Linked DNA regions of Gemmatimonas sp.. The protein of the gene in region 2 interacts with the protein of the main gene of each other region in a pairwise test. Links are inferred from orthologs where the notes say so. Each region holds a gene or a part of one and is shown on either strand. Other genes may lie near its edges.

Evidence for each region. Proteins that work in one complex are often made in the same cells at the same time.
Region 1: the proteins of dnaE (region 2) and dnaX interact in binary tests that used the Escherichia coli proteins (3 or more experiments, as listed by UniProt). The link is inferred for Gemmatimonas sp. from one-to-one orthologs.
Region 3: the proteins of dnaE (region 2) and dnaN interact in binary tests that used the Escherichia coli proteins (3 or more experiments, as listed by UniProt). The link is inferred for Gemmatimonas sp. from one-to-one orthologs.

What each region holds. Positions count from the first base shown.
Region 1 is NZ_JANPLK010000001.1:34,242-39,407, reverse strand. The notes cover bases 1,574-4,471. They hold dnaX (DNA polymerase III subunit gamma/tau), read right to left. Parts: upstream 4,004-4,471; coding sequence 2,144-4,003; downstream 1,574-2,143. Other genes in these bases: RMP10_RS00160 (threonine aldolase family protein), read right to left, coding at 4,236-4,471; RMP10_RS00175 (YbaB/EbfC family nucleoid-associated protein), read right to left, coding at 1,811-2,125; recR (recombination mediator RecR), read right to left, coding at 1,574-1,800. In the rest of the region: RMP10_RS00190 (ADP-ribosylation factor-like protein), read right to left, coding at 1-354; RMP10_RS00185 (roadblock/LC7 domain-containing protein), read right to left, coding at 368-856; more of recR, read right to left, coding at 1,210-1,573; more of RMP10_RS00160, read right to left, coding at 4,472-5,166. UniProt on the Escherichia coli protein: Part of the beta sliding clamp loading complex, which hydrolyzes ATP to load the beta clamp onto primed DNA to form the DNA replication pre-initiation complex.
Region 2 is NZ_JANPLK010000027.1:109,471-119,576, reverse strand. The notes cover bases 920-6,340. They hold dnaE (DNA polymerase III subunit alpha), read right to left. Parts: upstream 5,986-6,340; coding sequence 1,120-5,985; downstream 920-1,119. Other genes in these bases: RMP10_RS07975 (aminopeptidase), read left to right, coding at 6,007-6,340; RMP10_RS07985 (acetyl-CoA carboxylase carboxyltransferase subunit alpha), read right to left, coding at 920-1,089. Outside these bases: regulatory iron-sulfur-containing complex subunit RicT, read right to left, coding at 1-110; more of RMP10_RS07985, read right to left, coding at 121-919; more of RMP10_RS07975, read left to right, coding at 6,341-7,038; RMP10_RS07970 (insulinase family protein), read right to left, coding at 7,051-9,906; RMP10_RS07965 (ATP-dependent helicase), read right to left, coding at 9,953-10,106. UniProt on the Escherichia coli protein: DNA polymerase III is a complex, multichain enzyme responsible for most of the replicative synthesis in bacteria. This DNA polymerase also exhibits 3' to 5' exonuclease activity. The alpha chain is the DNA polymerase catalytic subunit.
Region 3 is NZ_JANPLK010000002.1:200,258-205,440, forward strand. Bases 696-3,610 are described here. They hold dnaN (DNA polymerase III subunit beta), read left to right. Parts: upstream 696-1,554; coding sequence 1,555-2,667; downstream 2,668-3,610. Other genes in these bases: dnaA (chromosomal replication initiator protein DnaA), read left to right, coding at 696-1,324; RMP10_RS01590 (hypothetical protein), read right to left, coding at 2,689-3,570. Outside these bases: more of dnaA, read left to right, coding at 1-695; RMP10_RS01600 (helix-turn-helix domain-containing protein), read left to right, coding at 4,427-5,183. UniProt on the Escherichia coli protein: Confers DNA tethering and processivity to DNA polymerases and other proteins. Acts as a clamp, forming a ring around DNA (a reaction catalyzed by the clamp-loading complex) which diffuses in an ATP-independent manner freely and bidirectionally along dsDNA.

The DNA of each region.
Region 1 (5,166 bases), on a different replicon or contig from region 2:
CTGCATGGACTCGAGGTTGGCCTCGGCGCGCTCCACCTGTGAGTCGGCCACGAACACCACACCATCCACGCCCTTCAAGATGAGCTTGCGGCTGGCATTGTAATAGACCTGACCGGGCACGGTGTACAAATGAAATCGCGTCCGGAAGCCGCGAATCGTGCCCAGATCGACCGGCAGGAAATCAAAAAACAGGGTGCGTTCGGTTTCCGTGGCCAGCGAGATCAGCTTGCCGCGGGTATTCGGCGACACCTTGCCATAGACATACTCGAGATTGGTCGTCTTCCCACCGAGCCCCGGACCGTAAAACACGATCTTGCAGTTGATCTCTCGGGACGCATAGTTGATCATCGACATCGATTACGGCCCCTTACTGAAAAAGCCGATCGATCTCATCCTCGGCGCCGGCCAGGAATCCCGGCGGCGGCGTGGATGCGGACCCGCCGCGGGAGAAGACGCCTTCGAACGTCTTCGTGAGCTCGTCGACGGCCGACTTCATACGCAGCCGGACGAGACCGAGCGTGGTGCGATTGTCGAAGAGCACGACGAGGATGACGCGTCGTGCGATATCGGCGAGATACATCGACTCCTTCTCGCCCTGATGGAACAGGACGTTGAAGTCGCTTTCGCCGATCAGCCGCGCCAACTGGTCGTTGGCACTGAAATCGGCCGCCGTAAGCGTCGCGAAGGCGGTCGCGTCGAAGTTTGGCGGCTCGCCGACCGTGGCGACCAGCTGTCCGCTCCGGTCCACGAGGAGGGCGCAACGCGCCTTTGCGTCGTAGAGGAACCGCTGCAGCGTAATGGTGATGGCCCCGAAGTCGTCCTCGGTGAACGACCAGGTGGCGGCGCCGACAGACATGAACGGTGGGTCGAAGGGATCAGGTTCCGCAGGCCAGCGTCACGTGGCCGGCATGCGGGTCCATTACGAACGTAATAGCCGTTCCGTGCGCCGCAGAACCCCTCGGGCCTTGCGACGCAGCAACGGAAGCGGTTCCCACTGCAGATAGTCACGAAGGAGCCGCGCACTATCAACGCTTGGATGCGCCCGAAGGTAACCGAGCGCCGCCAGACGGCTCGTGGCGTCTGGGTGAAAGAGGGACCGACGGTGCCGATGCTGGTGCGCGCTCCAGCCCATGAGGCCAACGGCAAGTCCGGTCACGAGCCCGGTGGCGAGCATGCCGACCAGGCTCCACCTCGCGTCCTGGCGCCGCATCAGAGCATCTCCCGACGGGCGGACAGGGCCTGAGCGATCGTCACGCCATCGGCATATTCGAGATCGCCGCCGACGGGCAGACCGCGGGCGATACGGGTAATACGCACACCTCGTGGCAGCAGCTGCCGTTGGACGTACAATGCGGTCGCTTCGCCTTCGAGCGATGGATTCGTAGCCAGAATGACCTCCTTGACCCCTTCGGGTTCGATCCGGGCGAGGAGGTCGCCGATGGCCAGATCGTCAGGCCCGACGCCATCCAGGGGCGACAGGCGCCCACCCAGCACGTGATAGAGTCCGCGAAACTCGCCCGCCCGCTCGATCGAGGCGATGTCGGACGCTTCCTCGACCACGCAGACGATGGCCGGGTCGCGCCGCGGATCGGCACAGAGTGCGCACAGCGGCGACTCGGTGAGGTTGTGGCACCGGTCGCAGGCCCGCACCCGCTCGGTGAGCTGCACGAGCGCCTCGGCGAGCCGACGACTCTGCGAGTGTGGCTGCCGCAGCAGGTGATAGGTGAGACGGAGCGCGGTCTTCCGGCCGATACCGGGGAGCCGCGCCAGCTCACTCGTGAGATCGTCGATGACGCTCAACGGGGGGCGATCAAAACGGCAGCTTGAACGGCAGATCGATGCCGCCGGTGACTTTACTGAGCTCCATCTGCATGGCTTCGGCCGCCTTCTTCTGCGCCTCCGCGACGGCGACGACAATGAGATCTTCGAGCATCTCGATGTCATGGCCGTTCACGACCGTCGGATCGAGCTTGATGCGCTTGAGCTGCATCTTGCCGTCCACATCGGCCGCCACCATGCCGCCGCCGGCCAGGGCCGAGAAGGTGCGCTGCGACATCTCGTCCTGCATGGTCTGCATGCGCGACTGCATGTCCTTGAACTGGCCCATCATCTTGAACAAATCCATGACTGTTCCTTAAAAGCGTTAGTCGAGTAATTCGAGGTCGAGGGCGCGCACGGCGGCTTCGAGCAGCGGGTCTTTCGACGAGAGCTGCTCGGTGCGTTGCTGCTGCACGTCGTGGGCGGTCAATCGTATCGTCGTATCGCGAGGTGCGCGGGACTGGGCCTGCGCCTGGGCGCCGGCATGCACGGAGGACACCACTGTTACCCCGGTGACACCGTCAAAGCACGCTTGGAGCGCGGCGAGAATATCCGGGCGGGCGCCGTCGGCGGCGCGGGCGAAGGTATCGTCGGCCGGATCGTAGGTGAGCGCTACGCTGCCGTGAGCCGAGACGGAGGCGGGGACCAACCGCGCGACGGCTTGTGCCAGCATGCCGCGTCCCGCCGTTTTGATGGCGTCACTCACACTCTGCCAGCGCGCCTTGAGCTGCTCAACCGAGGGCGGCGGGCCGACCCGTGGTACCGAGGCGGCGGCCTTCGGCGTTGGGCGCTGCTCGGCCATTTGCACCGCGGCGGCGGCTTCCGCCACCTGCTGCGTGGCCGAGCGCGGCGGCGCCACCAAGGGCGATGCCACAAACGCCGGCGGCGCCTGTGGGATCGCGGGCGCAACGGCCGGCGGCGGCGTGGGCGGGATCGCATGCGCCGAGGCGACGCGCGGCTCATGCGCGACACGACGCGGCGGTGGATCGTCGTGACCACCGGCGCCGAAGCCCTTGATCACCTCTTCGAGTTCCACCGTGCGATCGAGCAAGGCGAAGCGGACGAGCAACGTTTCGAGCAACAGCTGCGGCTGGCCACTGCGCCGATACATCGGCTCGATCTCGAGCAGGGCGTGCAGCATGCGCAACAGGTCGCCGGCGGAGACTTGTCCCTTTCGCTCGTTGAGCGCCACGCGCATGCGCTCCGAAAGCTCGGGCGGCACGCCCCCGAGCGCGATCGTGAGTTGCGCCCGCAACATGCGGCCGATGCCGGCCAGCAACAGCATGAGATCAACCCCGCCGTCCGCCTGTCGCTGCACCGCGCCGAACACATCAACGGCCCGACGCTGGGCAATGATGTCGAGCAGCAACAGGTACTCCTCTTCGGGCACGAGCCCCAACGCCGTGCGCACGCGCTCCGCCGTGACCTCGGCCGTCTCTCCGAGCGACAGCACCTGATCGGTGAGCGACAACGCATCGCGCAGGCCACCATCTGCCGCGCCGGCGATCATGCCCAAGGCATCGGGCTCGAAACGCACCCCCTCTTCGGTGAGCACCGCGGCCAGCCGTTCACGGATCTCGGCCGGGCCGATGCGCTTCAGATCGAAACGCTGCAGTCGCGAGATCACCGTCGGAAGCACCTTCTGCGCTTCGGTCGTGGCGAACACAAACACCACGCGCGGGGGCGGTTCCTCGAGCACCTTGAGCAGCGCGTTCCACGCATCGCGGGACAGCATGTGCGCTTCGTCGATGATGTAGACCTTGTAGCGGTCATCACCGGATGGCGCATACATGGCACGTTCGCGCAGTTCGCGGGCATCGGCCACACCACCATTCGACGCGGCGTCGATTTCCACGACGTCGAGCGACGCGCTGCCACTCCAGATACGCTGACAGCTGGTGCAGCGGCCGCACGGTTCACCGGCGGCGGCCATCGCTTCGCTGAACTCAGTGGCGGCGGCCGTCCCGCTCATCCGTCGGGCATCGGCGAGCTCCTCACAGTTGAGCGCCATGGCCAGCACCCGGGCCAGCGTGGTCTTGCCGGTCCCCCGGGGACCGCACAGCAAATAGCCGTGCGCGACTCGCCCACTGGCGATGGCACCCTTCAGCGTGTTGGCGACATGTGACTGTACCGCCACGGTCGCGAAGTTCCGGGGGCGGTATTTGCGGGCGAGAGCGAGCGACATGCGTCCAATCTACACGGCGGAGGAGCGGGTACCACTTCACCCCGCGGCTGGTTAACTTCCAGTTGCTCCGGGTCCCGGAGGGCGACAGCCCGCCAAATCCGTCAGGACCCCGAAGGTAGCAGCGGCACGTGGAGTCTGGCGTCGCTTCGTCAGGCCCGGAGCACTGCGCACGGGAGGATTCGCTCGAAAGAGCGGACCTCCCGTGCGCTTTTTTGTTATCTACGAAGCGCCGCTACGCCAAGGCCTCCGAGAGCGCCTGCGCGATCTTCGGTCCGTGCTCGGCGATGAGCCCGATCGGCGCATCGAGGTGGGTCACCGCGCGCACCCTCGTGTCGTGCCACTTGTAGATCCGCACGCCGAGCGCGGCCGCCTGCGCGATAACCTGATCGGCGCGGGGGCTGGGCAAGTCGATCATGACGATGTTGGTGTCCGGCATAACGACCTTGGCCCCGCCGGCGCCGTCGACGAGATGCGCGAGATATTTCGCCGATTCATGGTCCTCAGCCAACCGGTCGAGATGGTGCTCGAGCCCGTACAGCGCGCCGGCCGCGAGGATGCCGCTCTGACGCATGCCGCCACCAAAGCGTTTTCGGGCGCGATGGGCACGCGTGATGAGGTCAGCCGGACCGGCAAGGCACGCCCCGACCGGGGCGCCAAGTCCTTTGGAGAACGACACCATGACGGTGTCGGCACAGGCGGCGAAGTCGGCGAGTGCTGTCCCGGTGGCGGCGGCCGCGTTCCACAGGCGTGCGCCGTCGAGGTGCACCGCGAGGTGGAAGCGGCGCGCGACCGAGGTGAGGGCGTGCAATTCGTCGCGCGTCGTCACGACGCCACCAGCCCCATTGTGCGTGTTCTCGAGACACACCATCGAGGGCTCGATGCCATCACTGGACGGCGAACGCATTCCTGCCGCCAGATCGGCGGCCCGAAACACCAGCGCCGATCCGCGCAACGGGCGCACCTGCACGCCGCACAGCGCGGCGGTCGCGGCGACCTCCGAGTGGATGATGTGTGCCTCCGCGTCGAGGAGAATCTCAGTGCCCGGCGTGCTCTGCACCCAGATGGCGGCTTGGTTGGCCATCGAGCCGCTCGGGAAGAACAGCGCGCGCTCTTTGCCAAGCCGTTCGGCCACCACGGCTTCGAGCCGGCGTGTGGTGGGATCA
Region 2 (10,106 bases):
CGGTCAGCCTCGACGATCACCCCCGCCTTGAGTGGGGGTGCCGTCTCGCCTGTCCAGCTGAAGAATTCCTTCCGGTTGCCGCGGAACGCGACTTCGATCAGATGCGCCACGGCGTGAAAGCTACTCGGTGAACTGTCCCATGCGCAGGAACTTCTCACGTCGGCGACGCACGAGCTTGTCCGGCTTCAGGCGGCGCAGCTCTTCGAGGTTCCGCACCAGGCTGTCTCGAAGGTTGTTGGCGGTCGTGGCGTGGTCCGAGTGAGCGCCGCCGACCGGCTCGGGTACGATCTCGTCGATCACCCGTAGCTCGATCAGATCGGGGGCCGTCACGCGAAGGGCGGTAGCCGCCTTCTCGCGCATCTCCGGGCTTTTGCCGTCTTTCCAGAGAATGGCCGCGCAACCTTCCACGGAGATCGTGGAGTACACGGAATTCTCGAGCATCAGCACACGATCGGCGACGCCGAGCGCCAGCGCACCGCCGGAGCCGCCTTCGCCGATCACGGTGGCGATGATCGGCACCTGCAGATTGCTCATCTCGAGCAGGTTGCGGGCGATCGCTTCGCTCTGTCCGCGCTCCTCGGCACCCAACCCCGGCCACGCCCCCGGCGTGTCGATGAAGGTGAGCACCGGCACCTGGAACTTCTCGGCCAGCTTCATGAGCCGCAGCGCCTTCCGGTACCCCTCGGGATGGGGCATGCCGAAGTTGCGGCGCAGATTCTCCTTGGTATCGCGGCCGCGCTCGTGTCCGATCAGCATCACGGTCTCACCCTCGAGACGGGCCCAGCCCGCGAGGATCGCCGCGTCTTCGCGGAACAGCCGATCGCCGTGCAACTCGAGGAAATCGGTGAAGGCGAGCCGGATGTAGTCCGACGTGAAGGGACGGCGCGAAATGCGAGCCACCTGCACGCGCTGCAACGGCGTCAGCTTCTGATAAATCTCGACACGCAGCTCGCTGAGCTTCTTCTGCAGCGGCTCCAACTCTTGCGTGACGTTGAGCGAACTCTCGGACGCGAGTCGCTTCAGCTCCTCGATCTGCTTTTCGAGCTCCGCCAGAGGACGCTCGAACTCGAGAACCGGGGCAGCAGCCATGACAATCCTGGAAAAGGGACGCCGCGCTCGTTAGCTGCCGGCGCGCACGAGGCGCACACGATCAGCGCCGAGCAGCGCGCGAAGATCGGATAAGATGGCGGGCGACGCGGCCACGGTAAGGGATTTCGACCGAAAGCGAATGGTGCGCCCGGTTCCATCGTCCCACCGCAGTTCGAGCGGAGCCGAGCCTTCGTGTGCCTCGACACTCGCCCGCACGTCGTCCATCACGCCGGGAGCCAGATCCAGCTCCCGACTCAGGTCGATTGCAACCGCCAGCTCACCGTTGGCCCGCACTTCCGCGAAGCGTGTGACCGTGTCGACGATGAACGTGGCATTCTCGACGCCCTGATCCTTCCGCGAATAACCGCCCTTGAGCAGGAGCGGTACATCGGGCCGGACACGTTCGGCGATGACCGCCCACGCCTCCGGGAAGACCAGCACTTCGGAAGATCCGGAAAAATCCTCAACTGTCAACCGGGCGAACTCAGCGCCCGACCGTTTGGAAATCTGCTTCTTGATTGCCGTGATGACTACACCAATCGTGACCGCATCTCCCGTCCAGTTGCCGAGCTGTGCCACGGTGCTGCTGGCGAAGAGTTCGCACTCTGTTCGGTAGGGCTCCAGCGGATGGCCGGAAATGTAGAAGCCCAGCAGCTCCTTCTCTCGGGTGAGCCGCTCGCTTTCACTCCACACCGGGACTGATGGGAGCGGCGGAGGCGATCCCGCGCTATTCGAGCCCGGCGCGTCGTCCGCATCGCCGAGCAGGTCGCCGAACAGCGACACCTGACCTTTGGCCGCCTCTTCCTGACGAAGCGACGCCTCGTTGATGGCGTGATCGAGCGCCGCCAGCAGCTGCGCCCGGTGGCCGCCCAACCCGTCGCACGCGCCCGCCGCAATCAGCGCTTCGAACACCCGCTTGTTACACACGCGCAGATCGACCCGCGAGCAGAGATCGTATAGTGACGTGAACGGCCCTTCATTCCGTGCCGCGATCAGCGAGTCGATCGCCCCGCGGCCCACGTTCCGGATGGCGCCCAGCCCGAAACGCACCCGCTTGTCGCCCACGACCGTGAAGCGCCACCCCGACTCGTTGACGTCGGGCGCGAGCACTTCGATCTGCATTTCGCGCGCTTCGGCGATGTACTTGATGACTTCTTCGGTCTTCCCGATGTTCGACGACAACAACGCGGCCATGAACTCGGCCGGGTGATGCGCTTTCAGGAAGGCCGTGTGGTACGCGACGACGGAGTAGGCGACGCTGTGGCTATTGTGAACGATGACATCGTTCGCCACGAAATTGTGCGTCTCGGCAATTTCGAGGTCGTACGTGCGCTGCTCGCCCGCAGGTTCGATTGCTATCACCCGATCCCACAGCACGTCGTTCGACCCGAGTCGATCCAGCTCGGCGTCGCCGAAGTACGCCGCGAGGCGATTCACCACGCCGCGCGTGAAGCCGATATTGTTGGGGTTGGTCCCGGTCGGATACAGGTCGCGTGATGACACATCTGCACCACGCTCCACGTCGGACCACCGGTCGCCACGCCGATCCTTGGCGGCTCGCGCCAGAGCGCGTACGGCGCTAACGGGTACCAGATCCTTGGAGGAAGCGGGTACAGCCGTCAACGGCATGGCGGCTATCGCGGCACGCTTTGCTGGCGCAACGAGATGACAAGCCACGCGTTCGGCGAAGGGGCGCAGATTCTCAACGCCCGTCACGAACACCTGATAGCCGATGCGCTCACCGCCACGGTAGGGGAAGATGACGGAGCGAACGCGACCAAGGATCCCCAGGCGGAGGAGCAGATGCTGCACCTGCTGAGCCAGTCGCTTCGACGAGGTCGCGTAGTACGCCGTCGCGTCGCGTGGGTTGACGTGTCCGTCTCCATCCCACATGCGCCCCAGCAGCAGCCCTAGCTGTTCGTCGCACAGGGTGAAAGCGCTCGCCGGTACTTCCTTGTGCGTCGCCGTCTTACCCAGCAGCTCAAGGCCGCGGGCCCATTCGAAAATCCCGTTTGGTAACTTCCGGTCGATTCGACCGGTGTAGACGGATGCGGTTCCTTTATGCGTGGTGCGCGTGCAGCGGACATTGGAAAAGCCCTCTGCGGCCGAGATAAAATCCGTGACCGCTGCTTCGTCCTGATTGTAGTAGTACACGCCACTGGGATGCCCCAGATTCCCTTCAGCGAGGAGGTGACCCAGCGCAATCACCTCATGACGCTCCCACGATGTCCGTGGTCCCGAAGGCAATGCACGTGGCACGGCGATGTGCTCACCCACCACAATCGACTCGAGATTGCGCCACCCGTCGATCTGCAGCAGCGGATGATTGCCGGTGGCGACGATCTCACGGCCCGACTCCGTGCGCAGTCGGAACACCGCCTTAATGCCGTTGTCCATGACATCGATCACGCGTCCGTGATCGAGGCGAAGCGTGTTGACATCGCACGTCGCGACGCTTCCCAGCACGTCTCGTTTTTCGTAAAGATCAGCGATACGCACCACACGTCCGGTTGACGCGTCGTAGATTTCCGTGTCACCGACCAGACACTTGTTAAATCCATAACGCCCGAACGTCTCGATCTGGCCCGAGAGCTCATCGATGATCTTCGGATCGTAGCCCTTCGCGACGGCCTTGGTCACGAACTTCCCGAGCTCCTTCTTGATCAGCTCGGAATCTTTCTTGCCCACGGCCTTTCGCAGCACGTCCGCTTCGGCCAGCGAGATGCCCGCCAACACCTGCGCCAAGCGCATCACCTGTTCCTGATAGGTGATGACGCCGTACGTGTTCGAGAGAATCGGCTCCAGCTCGGGCAGCGCGTACACCGTGGGCTCTTCGCCACGCTTCCGCCGGATGTACACGTTGTGCATGCCGGCGTCGAGCGGACCCGGGCGCAGCAGCGCGTTCGACGCGACCAAGTCGTCGAATCGGTCGCAACGCATGCGCTTGAGCACGTCGGTGGCGAGCGGCGATTCGAACTGAAACACGCCGCCGGTGCGGCCGGCGCGCAGCAACTGATACGTTTTCTCGTCGGTGAAGCCGCGCTCTTCGAGCACCACCGACACGCCACTGCGCTGCTTGATGCTGGCCAGCGTGTCGCTGATCACCGTCAGCGTGGTGAGCCCCAAGAAGTCCATCTTGAGCATGCCCGCCTTTTCCAGCGCGTTCATGTCGTACTGCGTCACGATCACCCGCTCGTCGTCGCCGGCGCCGGAGCCTTTTGACGCCTGCGTGCAGACCGGGACGAACTCGTCCAGCGGGCCCGGCGCGATCACCACACCGGCCGCATGCACGCCGGTGTGACGCGAGAGGCCTTCCAGCGAAATCGCGAAATCCAGCAATTGCTTGTAGCGAGGCTCGTTCTGGTAGAACGCCTTCACCTCCGGCACTTGCTCGATCGCTTCCTTCACCGTCAGCGAAAAGTTCGGCGCGTTCGGAATCAGCTTCGCCAGCGCGTCGGTTTCGCCGGGGGTGAAGCCGAGCGTCCGCCCGACGTCCTTCACCGCCGCCCGCGACTTCATCGTTCCGAACGTGACGATCTGTCCGACCGAATCCTTACCGTACTTCTGCCGCACATACTCGATGACTTCGCCGCGTCGCTCGAAACAGAAGTCGACGTCGACGTCGGGCATCGAGACGCGTTCGGGATTCAGAAAGCGTTCGAAGAGCAGGTCGAACTCAAGCGGGCAGACGTCGGTGATGCGCGTCGCATACGCCACGAGCGAGCCGGCCGCCGAGCCACGACCGGGCCCCACCGGAATGCCGCGGTCGCGCGCCGCCTTGATGAAGTCGGCGGTGATCAGGAAGTAGCCGGCATAGCCGGTCTTGGTGATGACCCCGAGCTCGTAGTCCAGGCGCTCCTGCACGTGCACCGGCAGCGGATCGCCGTAGCGTTCCTTCGCGCCATCGGTGGAGAGTCGCACGAGGTACTCGTTCTCGGTCTCGACGCCGGGCGGCAGCGGGAACGACGGCACGTAGTACTGCTTCGCAAACTGCACGTCCACCGAATCGGCGATCGCCAGCGTGTTCGTGAGCACATCTTCGCGGCCCGGGAAGAACGGGCGGATCTCGTTGGGCGGTTTGAAGTACAACCCGTCGTCGTACTTCATGCGATCGCGGTCGTTGCGATCCTTGCCGAGGCCGATGCACAGCAGCACGTCGTGCGCGTCGTGATCTTCGTGCTTCAGGAAGTGCGCGTCGTTCGTGGCAATGACGGGCAGCCCCAGCTCGTCGCCCAGCGACAGGATCTTGGCGTTGAGCTTCGCCTGGCCCTCGCTGGTGTGCGCCTGGACTTCGAGGTAGTAGCGGTCCTTGAACAGCTCGGCATACCACGCGGCGGCTTCACGCGCCGCGTCCATGCGGTCTTCCATGAGGTGACCGGCCACTTCACCGGCCAGGCACGCCGACGAGACGATCAGTCCCTCGGAGTACTTGGCCAGCAATTCGCGGTCGATTCGCGGCTTCGTGTAGAAGCCTTCGGTGTACCCCAACGACGACAACTTGACCAGATTCTTGTAGCCCACGAGATCGCGGGCCAGCAGCACCAGGTGATAGTACGGCTTCTGACCCGGCCCGGGACGTCCGCGCGTGCGGCGGTCACCCGGCGCCACGTAGGCTTCCATCCCCATGATGGGCTTCACGCCCGCCTTGCGCGCTTTCTCCTGGAAATCCCAGGCAGCATGCATGTTACCGTGATCGGTGATCGCCAGCGCCGGCATTTCGTAATGCTGTGCGCGTTTGATCAGATCATCGATACGATTCGCGCCGTCGAGGAGCGAATACTCGGAGTGGCAGTGCAGATGAACGAACGACATGGACCGAGAATGATAGCCGGGCAGGGCGACCAGCAACACGGGATTGACAACCGCGGTCGGATGCCGCAGCGAAGGATGCCGCATGGGCGGATCTCGTGGCGATCGTTGCGCCGCATCTCCGGCGCGACCGCCGTGTTGCTGGCCGTCGTCCTCGGCATTACCCCGACCGGGTGCTACATCTCCCGCGCCGCCTACGAGGAGGCGCGGATCCTGTCGCGGCGTCAGCCCATCGCGCGCCTGGTGGCGGACTCCGCCACCGATCCCGTGTTGCGCGCGAAGCTCAGTCTCGTGCAGGAGGCGCGTCGCTTCGCGATCGACTCACTCGATCTCAAGGCCCGCAAGAGCTTCACCGCCTTCTCGCGGCTTGACCGCGATACGCTGGTGCTCGTCGTCAGCGCCGCCTATCGCGACCGGCTGGAGCGGAAAACCTGGTGGTTTCCCGTGGTGGGGCGCTTTCCGTACAAAGGCTTCTTCGATTTCCCGGGGGCGCTACGTACCGCGGAATCACTGCGAGATCAGGGCTTCGACGTGAGCGTCGGGCCCTCAGCGGCCTTCAGCACGCTTGGCTGGTTCAATGATCCACTCGTGAGCACCACCGTCAAAGCGGATTCGGTGACGCTCGTCAACACGATCATTCATGAGCTGCTGCACAACACTTTCTTCGCCAAGGGGCAGGTGTCCTTCAACGAGTCCTTCGCCACCTTCGTGGGTGGCCGCGGCGTCGAACACTTCTTCCGGGCGCGCGGCGATTCGGCGTCGCTGCGTCGCGCGGAAGACGAGTGGCACGACGATCTGTTGCTGGGCGCGTTCTGGGAACGCACGTCGAACGAGATCGAGCAGGTCTTCGCCGCGCTGCCCGACTCGGCGAGCACGGCGCGCATCACGGCGCGTGACCGCGTCTATGCGCGCGCGCGGATCCGACTCGTGGACAGCATCGGCCCACTGCTTCGCACCTATCCCGACGGATGGTCGCAGAAGGTGAAACTGAACAACGCGGTGCTGCTCTCGCGCCGCGTGTACGCCGAGCGCCTCGATCGCTTCGATTCGGTGTACGTGGCCGAGGGGCGTGACTTGAAACGGGCCATTCAGCGCATCATTGCGACCCACAAGGATTCTGTGAGTCGCAAGGATCGCTGAGCATTCGTGGCGCTACTTGCTCTCGGGTAGCAGCACGAACCGCGCACGGTTCGCTTCCGTGAGGTACTTCTTGGCCGCCGCGGCCAGCTTCTCAGCGGTGAGGCCGGCGATCATCGGATCTTCGTTGCCGATGGTGCCGAGATCATCCCCGTTCTCGAGTCGCGCGCGGATGGTGCTGAGCCAGTACCCGTTCTGTTTGCGCGCCACTTCGAGCTCACGGCGCTGCTGCTCGCGCACCCGTTCCACTTCCGCTGCACTCGGCGGCACGCGACGCAGGGAATCGAGCTCCTGCCTCACGGCGGCGAACATCGACTCCGCCTTGTCCGGCGCCGAGCCGTAGCCGATCACCAACTGCCACTCTTGTCGCGGATGGCGTGAGTACTGCGCGCTTACCGATACCGAGTACGTGCCGCCCAGTGATTCGCGCAAACGTTCCAGCAGGCGCATTTCGAGCACTTCACCAACCGACGACAGCAAGTACGAGTCCTCGCGGCTCCACGGGGCGGCGCCGGCCATCAAGATGGCCGTCTGGCTCTGCGGCGCGATGCCTTTGCGTACCGTCTTGTCGATCTGGCCGGTGAACAGCTTGGGGCCGACATCCTTGAACGTCTCCTTGCGACCGGCCGCCGGCAGCGGGGCGAGCCACTGTTCCACCAACGGCTTCAACACGGCCAGATCCACGTTGCCAACGAACAGGAACGTGAAATCCCCCAGATCAGCGAAGCGATCACGGTATATCGCCAGCATTTCGTCGAGCGTGAGCTCCTTGAGCATCTCGGCCGACAGCGGACGTACCCGCGGATGACCACCGGCCAGCGTCATCTGCACGGTGTCGCTGAATACGGCGGCCGGATTCGCATCCTTGTTCTTGAGCACCTGGTCGAACTGCTGCAGGAGCGCCTTGAAGGCCGACGTGTCCGCGCGCGGCGACGTGAGTCGCAGCCACGTGAGCTGCATCATCGTTTCCAAGTCCTTCGGCGACGCGCGGCCGCTGACCCCTTCGCTGAGGTCGGAGATCACGGCCGACGCCGACGCGACCTTGCCGGTCAGCTTCTTGTTCAGATCCACGAGCGAGTACTCACCAGCGCCACCACGCTCGATGACAGTCGTGGTCAGCGACGTCTTGAACACGTCCTTGTCGGACACCAGGCTGGCGCCACCCGGACTCCAACCGGTCATCACGATCTGATCGGCCGTGAAGTCGGTGGGCTTGACGAACACCTTGATCCCGTTCGACAGCGTCCATTCGGTGAGGTTGAGCGACTCCGTCTTCTTCTCGCTCACCACCCGTCCGGCCGCCGGCGCCTTCGCCACCAGCGCTCCGGCCATGACCGTTTCCACCCACGGCGTGATCGTGACCGCATTGACCTTGCCGAACACCGCGCGGATGTCGGCATCGGTCGGCACTTTGAGTCCGTCCTTTTCCGGTAGGCTCACGGTCACGACACGATTCGCCTCGCCGACGCGACTCGCGCCGAGGGCATTCACTTCGGCCAGCGTGACCGTGGGCAGCAAGCGCTGCATCGCGGCGTATTCGAACGAGATGCCGGGAATCGCTTCGCCCTGCAGGAAGTTTTGCACGTACTCATCGACAAATGCGGCCGACGGCGTCTTGTCGCGCTCCTGATACGCGCGCTCATAGCCGCGAAGCGTGTTGGTCTTGGCCCGCTCGAGTTCCGTGGCGAGGAAGCCGTGACGACGCACGCGTTCCGCCTCCGTCAGCAGCGCCTGCAACGATTCCAGCAGCTGTCCTTCTTTCGCCCGCGCGTCGAGCGAGTAGTACTCGCTGCTGCGCACGAAGCTACCGCCGCCGGCGCCGGCACCGACGAAGGGAGTCTCGGGCTTGAGCGCCAGTTCGCCGAACCGCTGGTTCAGCATCTGGTCGTACAGGCGCTCCAGCAGATCCCGCCGGAGATCTCCCACCGTGCGTGTCGTGCGGCCCTTGCTCTTCCACAGCACGCCAACCGACGAGCCACTGAGCTCCTTGTCGGTCGCGATCGAGATGAGCGTGGAGTCGTGCGTGGGCACGGCCGCGATCAGGCGGGGGCGAGCCCCCTTGCGGGGCGCGATGCCGCCAAAGGTGGAACGGATCAGTGACTCGAGCTGCTTCGGATCGGCATCTCCGACCGCCACCACGGCCATGAGGTCGGGGCGATACCAGTCGCGCCAGAAGCGCTTGAGCGGCGCCGGGTTCGCCTTCTCGAGAATCTCGGGCTTGCCGATGGGGAGCCGCTCCGCGTAGCGCGAGCCGCGGAAGATCACGGGGAACTGCTTGTCGCGAAGCCGTTCCCCGGCACCGAGACCATTGCGCCACTCCGACAACACGACGCCGCGTTCGGCCACCACTTCCGTGGAGTCGAACAGGATACCGGTGGCCACATCACCCAAGAAACGGAAGCTCTTCTCGAGAATGCCCGCACTGTCGGTCGGCACCGGCAGGATGTACACCGTTTCGTCGAAGCTCGTGAAGGCGTTCAAGTCAGCGCCGAATCGCACGCCGATCGACTCGAGATACTTCACGATATCGTTCTTCGCGAAGGACTTCGTGCCATTGAAGGCCATGTGCTCGATGAAGTGCGCGAGCCCGCGCTGATCCTCGTCTTCCAAAATGGAACCGGCGTTGACGACCAGTCTCAGTTCGGCGCGCTGTTCCGGCTTCGCATTGCGTCGGATGTAGTAGCGAATGCCGTTGGGTAGCGTGCCGATGCGCACGGCGGCGTCGGTGGGCAATGCTGAGGGCAGCGCGAAGGAATCAACCGGCGACTTGGGGGCGGGCTTGATCGCGGGTCGTTGGGCGTCGGCCACGGTAGCGCTCGCAGTGATGACCGCGGCGAGCACGGCGACCGATAGATTGCTGAAGAAACTCAATGGATCCTCGTCAAGGTGAAGTGCGCTACAACGTACTCGGTGGGTATTACTCGGCGGGGAACCGGCCTCGGAGCAACGCACGCAGATCGAGCGGCGGCGCGTCACCTCGAAGGGCTGGCAGGGCAGGTGGCATCTCTTCGCCAACGGTCACCCGTTGCATCGACGAGCGCACCCCAGGGTCCAGAAAACGGGACAGCTGG
Region 3 (5,183 bases), on a different replicon or contig from region 2:
CGACGCCCTCGGCCTGGAAGGAGACACCCTCCTCATCGGCGCCCCCGACCAGTTCTCAGCCGATTGGAACGAGTCCAAACACGCCGATCTGCTGACCAGCTTCGCCGCTGTCGCCCTCGGGCACCCGATGAAGGTGCGCTTCAAGGTGGCAGAAGAACGCATGGGTCGGGTGCAGATGGACATGTTCGTACAGCCGCCACCAGCACCTGTGGTAGCGCCACTAACGGCGCACCAACAGCGCTTGTCGGCGCCACTGAACCCCCGATACACGTTCGATCAGTTCGTCATCGGCAAGTCGAACGACGTCGCCGCCGCCGCCGCACAAGCCGCCGCGCAAGCGCCGGGCAAGGTCTACAACCCGCTCTTCATCTATGGAGAGACGGGGCTCGGCAAAACGCACCTCATGCAGGGTATCGCCCACGAGCTGCTCAAACGCACCCCCACGCTGCGACTCGCCTTCGTCGGGACCGAGCAGTTCACGAATGAGTTCGTCAACGCGATCCAGACCGGACAGATGGGCGATTTCCGTCGCCGCTTCCGGGAAATTGATCTGCTGCTGGTCGACGACGTCCAGTTTCTGAAAGGGAAGGAATCCACGCAGGAGGAATTCTTCCACACCTTCAACGCCATCTATGAGGCCGGTCGTCAGATCGTCCTCACCTCCGACCGGCCCCCCAAGGAGATCCCGGGACTCGAGTCCCGCCTCGTCTCCCGCTTCGAGTGGGGCATGGTGGCCAATGTCGATTCCCCCGATCTCGAGCACCGGATCGCGATTCTGCGAAAGAAGGCGAGCCTCGATCACCTCGAGCTCACCATCCCCGACGAGGTCATTGAGTTCATCGCCCAGCATGTGAAGTCGTCGGTGCGTGAGCTGGAAGGGTCGATCATCAAGCTCCTGGCCTATGCCTCGCTCAAGCACCGCGAGATCTCCATCGAGCTCGCCCGCGAAGCACTCCGCGACAAACTCAAAAGCGCCACGACATCGGATTTTCCCGATATCCCGCCCACGACGATCACGGTGGCCACCATTCAGCAGGTGGTCTCGCGCGAGTGGGGCGTTACCCCCGACGGGCTTCGCTCGAAAACCCGTACCAAGCAGCTCACGACCCCGCGCCAGGTCGCGATGTACCTCTGTCGGGAGCTGCTGGCGCTCCAGCTGGTCGAAATCGGCAACGCCTTCGGCGGACGCGATCACTCCACCGTGATCCATTCGCTCGATCGGGTGGCCGAGGATATGGGGGGAGAGCCCGGTTTTGCCGACCGGGTGTTGAAAGTCCGGGGCATGTTGGAAACTCTCCGATCCACTGGACAACTCGGGACCTGAGTCCCCAGTCGTCCACATCGCCGCGCATCTTTCCCCCCAGTCGTGGGCCCCGATGTGCAGCAATGCGGAGAAAAAGCACTACTCGACATGGAATGCACATGATGCGGCATGGCGGAAGTGCTTTGGCACATGTAGCTTGCGGCGTTTGTAGACAAGCCCACACGCCCTGCTGCTACTACCAGTTTTATCTCTAAGACTCTTTTTAACAGCAGTCCTTCCACACAACGGGCATGCGCTTCACGATCTCGCGCGAGAAACTCCAAGAAGGACTCGCGGCGGTAACCGCCGCCGTACCGGCCAAGACCACTTTGCCGGTCCTGTCGAACCTGCTCGTCGAAACCACCGAGCGCGGGATTCGTTTCTCCGCGACCGACCTCGACATCGCCGTCAGCACGGAAGTCAGTGCCGATGTCGAAACGCCGGGGGCGATCACGATTCCCGCCAAGAAGCTGAGTGAGATCGCGCGCGAGCTGCCGCCGTCTCCCGTGAAAGTTTCGGCCAGCGGCGAACAGCGTGTCACCATCGAATGCGGACGATCCAAGTTCAAGCTGCTTGGCCTGCCGCGCGATGAGTTTCCGACGTTCCCCACCGTGCGCTTCAATGATTCGTGGCGCGTGAAGTCGGGTGAACTGCAGAAGCTCATTTCGCATGTCGCGTTCGCGGTGAGCACCGAAGAGTCACGACCCATTCTCAATGGCGTGCTCTGGGAGTTGCGCGAAGATCGCATGCGCATGGTGGCCACCAATGGTCACCGTTTGTCGAAGATGGAACTGCCGGTGGAATCGAGCAGTGCGCCGCCGGGTGATTTGATCGTGCCGCCCAAGGCGCTCGAGCAGATCAAGCGTCTCTTCCCAGCTGAGGAAGAACTCGAAATTGCACGTGGTGAAAACCATCTCGGTTTCCGTTCGCCGTTCACACAGGTGTTCACGCGCCTGGTCGAAGGCCCGTATCCGAATTACGAACAGGTCATTCCGAAGGACAACGATCGCTTCTGTCTGTGCGACAAGGCGGCGCTCACCAGTGCGCTCAAGCGCATGAGCGTGATCGCGTCCGACCAGACGCACCGCATCAAGATGTCGTTCAACACCGGTATGCTGAAGTTCAGCGTGACCACGCCGGACCTGGGCGAAGCCTCTGATGAACTGCCGGTGAACTACAACGGCGACCAGCTCGATATCGGCTTCAACGCCACGTATCTGCTGGAGATCCTGCGCTACATGCCCACCGAGCAGGTGCGGCTCACGTTCAAGGCGCCGGAGCGTGCGGCCACGATCGAGCCCGAAGGCTGGGATGATCCGGCCAAGTATCTCTGCCTGGTGATGCCGCTGCGCTTGATGGACTGATCAGCGCCACGCGGTCACCGTTCAGCGTTGTCGTTCCGCCCGGATCTCCACGCGTTGCAGCACTTGCTGTGATCGTGGTGCTCCGGGCGGAATGCGTTCCACGACCTGCATGGTGAGCGTGCTCGTGCCCTGCAGCGTTTCCAAAATGCCGGTAGCCGCGGCGATCTCCACGCGCTGTGAACCGGTGCCGGTGCCAACGAGTTCGAAGGCGCGAAAGGCGGTTCCGCCTTTGCCTTCCAGTGTCGTACTGATCTCACGATTCAGCACCAATGTCTCGCGCGACAGTTTGGCCAGCGTGGAGCGCGTGGTCGTGTAGACCGTGAGTGGCACGCCGTTGCGACACACCAACGTGACGGTGCTGTCGCGCCACTGATCGCCTTCCGCCACGCCGTCGGGAATGCGCACCAGTAGTTCACGCGCCAGCTGCATCGCACTCACTTCGGGGCGGTCGCATTCGTTGGCCAATGGCGGACGCGTCACGATGCGCAGATTGGTGCTGTCGATGAGGGCATCGATTTGCAGCAGCGATGGTCGCACCGGGGCCGCGGCCGCGGCGGCCAGTTGCTTGGCGCTCTCGGCGATGCTGCTGCGCACGGTGAACGAATCCACTTGGCCCGATCCGCGCAGCGCACCGTTCGCGGTGCGATCGAAGGACATGGACACCAACGCCCGGGTGTCGATGCGCTGTTCGTCCGACACGCCAGCCGGCATCGCGGCGCCGCTGACCTTCAAGCGGGTAACGGCCGAGACCGTCCAGTTCGTGCGCGGTTGCGTGCGCGGTAGGAGCACGCGGTTGCTGGCGACGGGCGCCACCGCTGTGGGCGCAGCCACCACCGGGCTCGGTGCGGGCGACGGCGTGGGCGATGCCGGTGCGCAGGCCAGCAGCATCAAAGGGCCAGCCACGCACCATGTCGCGGTACGAGCGGCCAAAGCGGCAAGGGAAGTCATCTGTTCGATACCACGTGCCACTCCACTGGAAACTCCGTGAGGGGTCCCGAGATCTCATGGAAAGTCGCCGGCCTATAAGCCGGGTTCTGTCAGTGCTGACATACGCGAGCGTACACCAACACCGGACGGTCATTCCTCTCGGCGTGCAGTCACCCACACGCTCCAGCAGCCTACCCGCGACTCGACGTCTTGCGACGTCCTTGCGAGACGGGTCATCTCTCGCCGCTTATTTGGCCTTGCTCCGACTGGGGTTTACCGAGCCACCTTCGTTACCGAAGGCGCGGTGGGCTCTTACCCCACCCTTTCACCCTTACCGCCACATCGGTTACCCGATACGACGGCGGTTTGCTTTCTGTTGCACTGTCCGTCGCACGAAGCTCACGCCGCATGCGCCCAGGCGTTACCTGGCAGTCTACCCTGTGGAGCCCGGACTTTCCTCGGTGCTTGAGCTTGCGCCCAAACATCGCGACCATCCGGCCGGCGACCAATCCATGAGATAGAGAAATATAGCTGGACCACCGATACGCCCGAAGCGTAATGCGGTTCCATTGCCAAGGAATACATCCTATCGCCACACAGTGACGGCACGATGACGACACCACGGTAGCCTATCGTCGTGATCGGCCCGCTGCGCTCGCAGCCCCCGGCCCCCCACACGGACCCTCCGGTAAGTGAGGCGCGTATGGCATCCCCGTTGAGATCGTCGCTGGCAGCGTCGTCGACATCGCAGGCTCGTACCACGGTCTACCCGATGGCGCCGGTGAAGTCTACGACTGCGCCAGGTGCGGACGACGCGCCCTCGCGATCTATCGTGACGTTTCTCACACCAGCCGAGCGGCAGCGCGTTGATGCGTTGGGGCAGGGGAGTTACACGACCGTGCATCGCGAAAGCTTCGACGACATGCTGCGCGATCTACGTACGCAGCCGGTGTCGGCCATTATCGTGTCCGTGTCGCGCTATCAGCAGCATCACGGCGCGCAGGTGGCGCGCATGGTTCGGGAGTTTCCGCGCGTGCCGGCGGTGGCCTTGCTCACCGGCAATGAAGCGCGCACCACCCAATCGTTGCTCGCGTTGGGGCAACAGGGAGTGCAGACGCTGGTGGACGCGCGTGATCCGGCCGGATGGCGTGATCTGCGACAGTTCGTGAATCGCGAAGTGTCGACCACCATCGAGGCGGTGGCCATCCGTCGTATTCGCGCCGATCTCACCGGCGCCAACGACGATTGTCTGCGCTTCTTCGATGAGCTCTTTCTTGCGCCGCGTTCACTCACCACGGTACGTCAGTTGGCGCGGCGGTTAGGTGTGGTGCCCACCACCTTCATGAGCCGGTTCTTTCGCGCCGGCATTCCAGCGCCCAAGAAATATCTCGCGACGGCGCGGTTGGTGCGCGCGGCGCGACTGCTGGAGAATCCGGGCTACAGCCTCACGCAGGTCGCGTTCCTGCTCGAATACTCGTCACCGCAGAGTTTCTCGCGGCATGTGATGCATTCCTTGCAATGTGGGGCGGCCGAGTTTCGCAGGACACACACGGGCGAGGCGATGCTCGAGCACATGCGCCAGCGACTTA